2 regions of the [Clostridium] scindens ATCC 35704 genome follow, and region 1 is predicted to be linked to the other one. Evidence: a T-box and tRNA genes for the amino acid it is inferred to sense, from the RefSeq annotation. Region 1 holds a T-box; the other holds one or more tRNA genes.
What was found. The T-box of region 1 lies ahead of HDCHBGLK_RS02865 (valine--tRNA ligase). A T-box ahead of a tRNA ligase gene usually reads a tRNA of that ligase, here a tRNA-Val.
Positions count from the first base shown of each region.

Region 1 (3,411 bases):
CCAGTTCGTACTTATCCATATTCTCGGTTACGTCTTTTACCAGGTTATTGCACTTGGACATGATCCAGCGGTCTGCCGGGCGTAATTTAAAATCTGCCGGCTCCGTGATCTCCTTATCTTCTATATTCATCATAATGAAACGGGACGCATTCCATACCTTGTTGGCAAAGTTCCGGCTCGCCTCCACCCTTTCATTGTAAAAACGCATGTCATTGCCCGGCGCGTTTCCGGTGATCAAAGTCATACGCAGGGCATCCGCGCCGTACTGCTCGATTATCTCCAGCGGATCGATGCCGTTGCCCAATGACTTGCTCATCTTGCGGCCCTGAGAGTCTCTTACCAGGCCGTGGATGAACACGGTATGGAACGGAGTTTTCCCGGTATGGGCATATCCAGAGAATACCATACGGATTACCCAGAAGAAGATGATATCGTATCCGGTTACCAGAACATCCGTAGGATAGAAGTAATCCAAATCCTCGGTCTTCTCTGGCCATCCCAATGTTGAGAACGGCCACAGCGCAGAACTGAACCAGGTATCCAGGGTATCCTCGTCCTGGGTGAAATGCGTGCATCCGCACTTCGGGCATTTCTCCGGCACGTCGCAGGATACGACAATATCGCCGCACTCATCGCAGTAGTAGGCCGGAATCCTGTGCCCCCACCAGATCTGCCTGGAGATGCACCAGTCACGGATATTCTCAAGCCAATGCAGATAGATCTTGTCAAAACGCTCCGGCACAAACTTAAGGTCGCCATTCTTGACCGCCTCGATGGCCGGCTTCGCAAGTTCTTCCATCCTTACGAACCACTGCTGCTTAACCATAGGCTCCACCGTCGTATGGCAGCGGTCATGGGTACCTACATTATGAGAATGCGGAACTACCTTTACCAGGTATCCCTGCTCCTCCAGATCCTTAACCATTACCTTTCTTGCTTCATAACGTTCCATTCCTGCGTACTTGCCGCCATTTTCATTGATGGTGGCATCGTCATTCATCACATTGATCTCCGGAAGGTTATGGCGCTTGCCCACCTCGAAGTCGTTAGGGTCATGAGCCGGCGTAATCTTAACCGCGCCTGTACCAAATTCCTTGTCTACATAATAATCCGCTACGATCGGAATCTCCCGGTTCACCAGCGGAAGGATTGCCTTCTTGCCTACCAGGTCTTTGTAACGTTCATCATCCGGATGTACCGCGATCGCGGTATCGCCCAGCATCGTCTCGGGACGGGTGGTGGCTATTTCCAGACAGGCATCGCTGCCTACGATAGGATACTTAATGTGCCAGAAGTCTCCGTCCTGCTCTTCATGCTCTACCTCCGCATCCGAGAGAGAAGTCTTGCACACCGGACACCAGTTGATGATTCTGGATCCTCTGTAAATATATCCTTCTTCGTAAAGTTTGATGAACACTTCCTCTACTGCCTTGGAGCATCCCTCATCCATGGTAAAGCGCTCTCTGTCCCAGTCGCAGGATACGCCTAATTTCTTAAGCTGATCCTCGATCGTTCCTGCATATTCCTCTTTCCACTGCCAGGTCCGCTCCAGAAACTTCTCGCGTCCCAGTTCCTTCTTATCGATACCTTCTTCTTTCAACTGGTTGGTAACCTTTACTTCTGTAGAGATCGCCGCATGGTCTGTTCCAGGAACCCACAGCGCGTTGTATCCCTGCATCCTCTTATAACGGATCAGGATATCCTGCAGCGTATTGTCAAGCGCGTGGCCCATATGCAGCTTGCCGGTAATATTCGGCGGCGGCATCACCGTAGTAAACGGCTTCCTGCTCCTGTCCACCTCGGCATGGAAATACTTGTTCTCACACCATTTCTCATATAACTTAGATTCAATCTCCTTTGGGTTGTAGGTTGTCTCTAACTTCTGACTCATAGTTTCCTCCTCATAAATCGTGTCTTACACATCTCTTCACAGTTTTTTCACATTTTACTGTAATGAAAACGCCCTTTACATTACGTAAAGGGCGATTGTAGTCGCGGTACCACCTTTATTATATAGAAAAAACTTCCTCTATACATCTCATCTTATTCTTTAACGGGAACGACTCCGGGACCATCTAGCACCATTCGGGCGCCCGTATGGATGTTCAACAGTCCGGCTCGAAAGCTACCTTCTGCATCTCTGTCATCAAGCGCCTTTCAGCCTCCGGGCCACTCTCTCTTTCGAAAACGAACTTATGCATACTCCTCTTCTTCAATGCCTTTACGTATAAACTATTGAATATCATAGCCATCGAAAAGTATTTTGTCAAGGAGTTTAAAGAATTTTCAGAAAGTCTTAAGGGTTTGCCGCTACCTTGCGCGCCTTCTTGAAACTGCCATGATTCCAGCCCTCTTGTTCCGTTGGCATTGTGCAAATTTTCCAAATGTTTGTCGAATAATATATAGACCTGTCGAATACACCCATGATACAATAGTATATAGGCAGCGAGCGTGCTGCCTGCTATATTAAGGAATGAATCATCAGGGAGGGATCAATTATGAAATGTCCACATTGTGGCGCAGACTTGACAGGCGATACCTGTGAATTCTGTGGCCAGAAAGTAATCGAAAAAGACCAGGGCAGCACGGCAAATAATACCGCCGCCGGAGGATATGCCGGATATAACCCTAATAATCCAGGCGCCTGGAAGCCATCAGGCCCGCCGCCGGAGAAATGGTACGAGAAGACCTGGGTCATCATACTCTTCTTAATCTTCTTATGGCCGATAGGGCTGTTCCTGATGTGGCGTTATAAGAAGAACTGGGGAAAGGTTGCAAAGATCAGCATCACCATCGTGGTGGCGCTCTGCGTGCTGTACTCCTGTACGTCGCCGGATAAGCCGGATACGGACAAGACAGCCGTTCCTAAGACCACTACAGTCAAGGATACGGCTAAGTCTGAGCCAAAGAAGGACGAACGAAAAGAAGAGATCGTAAAAGAACACTATGAGATCGACCTGTCCGCAGGCAATTATACTGCTGGTAAGGATATTCCGATCGGAACCTATAATATTACAGCAACTTCCGGAACCGGAAATGTATCTTCTTCCAACATGTTCTCCGGCGGACTCAATGAAGTCATGAGCCCGGACGACGACGGAATCTCCCAGCAGTCCTTTAACGGACTAAAAATGAAGAAGGACGTAGTCCTTACGGTCGGCGGGGATGTCGTCATACATCTGATCGCCGAGGATGCGCAGACAGGCACGGTCGCAGCAAGAGGCGAGGCTTCCGGAAGTCCGATAGACCTTCCGGCAGGGAACTACACGGCAGGCACGGAATTTCCTGCCGGCATCTACACCGTGATCGCCACAGGCGGCACCGGAAATGTATCTTCTTCCAATATGTTCGATGGCGGGCTCAACGAAGTCATGGGACAGGAAGGCTTTGGAGTTACACAGTTTAACAATG
Region 1 covers NZ_CP036170.1:549,651-553,061, forward strand. Annotated here, with positions in the region: gene HDCHBGLK_RS02865 (valine--tRNA ligase) at 1-1,891, opposite strand, end outside; T-box leader at 1,976-2,225, opposite strand; gene HDCHBGLK_RS02870 (hypothetical protein) at 2,499-3,411, shown strand, end outside.

Region 2 (3,411 bases), 940 kb from region 1:
GCTGGAGATATCGGAACAGGCGCCAGAGAGATCGGCTATATGTTTGGCCAGTATAAGAGAATCCGGGGCGTATATGAAGGCGTGCTTACCGGAAAAGGCTTAAGTTACGGTGGATCTCTTGCGAGGACAGAAGCAACAGGATACGGCCTTTTGTACCTGACAAAAGAGATGCTGAAGATCAATGGGCATGATATTGCGGGAAAGACGGTTGCCGTATCCGGTTCCGGAAATGTTGCGATCTATGCTACCCAGAAGGCTTTCCAGCTTGGCGCAAAAGTAGTGACGGTCAGTGATTCCAATGGATGGGTATACGATCCGGATGGAATTGACGTAGAAGCATTGAAAGAAATCAAAGAAGTGAAGCGTGCAAGATTGACGGAATACAAGAACTACCGTCCGAATTCAGAATATCATGAAGGACGCGGCGTATGGTCTGTAAAGGTTGACATTGCCCTTCCTTGCGCAACCCAGAACGAACTTCATCTGGAAGACGCAAAGATGCTGGTGGAGAATGGATGCATTGCAGTAGCGGAAGGCGCAAACATGCCTACAACGCTGGAAGCAACGCAATATCTGCAGCAGAATGGCATATTATTCGCTCCAGGAAAGGCGGCGAATGCCGGCGGCGTTGCCACATCCGCTCTTGAAATGTCCCAGAACAGCGAGCGTTTAAGCTGGTCTTTTGAAGAAGTAGACTCCAAGCTTCAGGGCATCATGGTAAATATTTGCCACAATATGGCAGATGCCGCAAAACGCTATGATGCAGAAGGAAATTATGTCATTGGCGCCAATATTGCAGGATTTGAGAAGGTTGTAGAGGCTATGAACGCTCAGGGAATCGTTTAATACAGGTGTATCCTCTGCACCACATAGAATTTATTTTCGGATTTTGTAAAAAAATTAAAAAAAGTGTTGACAATTAATGGATTTCAATAGTATAATAGCAAAGCGGGTTCGAGATAAGGACCCGCAAGAATATGGGATCATAGCTCAGCTGGGAGAGCATCTGCCTTACAAGCAGAGGGTCATAGGTTCGAGCCCTATTGGTCCCATATATACCTAAAATTGCATATGGCGGGATAGCTCAGTTGGCTAGAGCACACGGTTCATACCCGTGGTGTCGCTGGTTCAAATCCAGTTCCCGCTACTGAAAGAAAAAGCCTATAAGCATAGGCTTTTTCTTTTTTGTAATTTTTAAGACAAGCCCTTTTTATGCAATCATCACTATACAAAAAATGTCAAATCATATATAATACAAAACATGTGGAAGAAAAGCGTCAGTCGCATGTAAAACAATACACATAGGAAAAAGAAGCAAAAGGAGGAACATAGATATGCAAACGAAAGGGCGAATTATGCTGATGGTAATTGCGGGCGGCTATCTTGCCTATCTTGGTGGAGGACTCGTCACGGATGCCATGAAAGAAAAACCGGAGAATTATATTCTGTATACAGTCGTAGGGGTGCTGTTTTTAATAATTGGCGCAGCCTGCTGTCTGTTTAACCTGAAGAAGTATATCAAGCATGAATACAGAGATCCGTTTAAGGACGCAATAGAAGAGGATGGGGCGTCTGAAGAAGATGCAGAGCCGTCAGATGATACTGTTTCTGTGGAGGAAAAGGAAAATATTTCCGTAAAGGAAAGCGAGACATCGGATGAATCAGATGGAATAAATTCTTGCGGGGAAGAGCAGACTATCGAGCAGGATAATTCGGGAAAAGAGGATTAGGATATGCGTGTTGGAATGGGATACGATGTTCATAAGTTGACAGAGGGCAGAAAACTGATTCTTGGAGGAGTGGAAATACCTTATGATAAAGGGTTATTAGGGCACTCGGATGCGGATGTCCTTGTGCATGCCGTTATGGATGCGCTTCTGGGGGCAGCGGCACTTGGAGATATAGGGCGGCATTTTCCCGATACAGACCCTGAATACAAAGGGGCATCCAGCATGAAACTTTTGGAGCACGTGGGGAAGTTAGTAGAAGATAAACTTTATGTAATTGGAAATATTGATGCAACCATCATTGTCCAGCGCCCAAAGATGGCTCCTTATATTGAAGCGATGAGAGCAAATGTGGCAAATGTGCTGCATATCGATATCGACCAGGTAAATATCAAGGCAACCACCGAAGAAGGGCTGGGCTTTACCGGCAGTGGCGAGGGAATATCCGCCCAGGCCATCGCAAGCCTGGAAGCGATTGCCAACTATAGTTATGCTGTTGGACCCGAAGAGGGAAGATGCGCCGGATGCGGCGGCTGTCCTCATGCAAGATAGAAGTTGCACGGATCGGCTGCCCTTATGCAAGATAGGAGTTGTAGAGGTTGGCTGCCCTCATGTGTAAAATAAGCGGAAAAGGCCGGCTGATTAGACGAACTTTGAAATAACGAGGATAGGACATTTGAATAAATTGATTTAAAATATTTGAAGGTGAAAAAATGAGATTACGCAAGTTGGAACTTCAGGAACATCAGGCAAGCCAATCGTTATATGAAGAAGTATTCAGCGAGGATAGTGCGAGGTTTGTAGAATATTATTATACAGAGAAAACAAAAGATAACCAGATATATGTGATAGAAGAAGATGGAAAGATTCGTTCGATGCTGCATCTGAATCCCTATTCTTTGTGGGTGAATGGGAGCAGGAAAGATGCTAATTATATTGTTGCCGTTGCTACTCAGAAAGAATACCGGAAGAGAGGGTATATGGCATCGCTTCTTAAAAAATCCCTTGAAGATATGTATCAGGCGGGAGAAGCCTTCACATTTTTGATGCCGGCGTCAGAAAGCATCTATCTGCCCTTTGACTTTCGGACGGTATATGAGCAAAAGAAACGATATTATCGCCAGGAAGAGCCTTCGGAAGACATTTGCATTAAAGAGGCCACGGACGCAGACTGCAAGGAACTGGCGGAATTTGCCAATAAGTATCTGGCAGAACATTTCCAGGTCTTTGCGATCCGGGATGAAGCCTATTACCAGAGGCTTTTAAAGGAGTATAAAAGCGATGGAGGAGGAATCATAATTTTCCGCAAGGACGGCGGGATTGTGAATTGTAAGATATGCATTCCGGGAGGGGAAAAAGTAGCAGAAGAGGAAGAAGTATTAGAAGGACCTCCTAAGATTATGATTAGGATTGTAGATGTCCGCAGGATCTTGATGTCATTAAGCCTCAGATCCCTTATGGGCGTCTGCTTTCAGGTGACAGACCCCATTTTAGAAGAAAATAATCGTTACCTGCTCTTGACCGGCACAGAGTTCTCCGGCGTCATGCTGATGGAAGGAAAGCCGGAAAATAGCGAAGGAACCATTACCATAGCAGCACTTGCAAGCCTCATATTCGGAGCAAAGACAGTGGATGAAGCATGCCAGGAAAAAGACGTGCAGATGTCGGAGCGGATGAAAGAAGA
Region 2 covers NZ_CP036170.1:3,263,647-3,267,057, reverse strand. Annotated here, with positions in the region: gene gdhA (NADP-specific glutamate dehydrogenase) at 1-846, shown strand, start outside; tRNA gene HDCHBGLK_RS16800 (tRNA-Val) at 980-1,052, shown strand; tRNA gene HDCHBGLK_RS16795 (tRNA-Met) at 1,074-1,147, shown strand; gene HDCHBGLK_RS16790 (hypothetical protein) at 1,335-1,730, shown strand; gene ispF (2-C-methyl-D-erythritol 2,4-cyclodiphosphate synthase) at 1,734-2,279, shown strand; gene HDCHBGLK_RS16780 (GNAT family N-acetyltransferase) at 2,441-3,411, shown strand, end outside.
Region 2: it has a tRNA-Val gene. The T-box ahead of HDCHBGLK_RS02865 (valine--tRNA ligase) is inferred to sense a tRNA for this amino acid. The anticodon was not compared.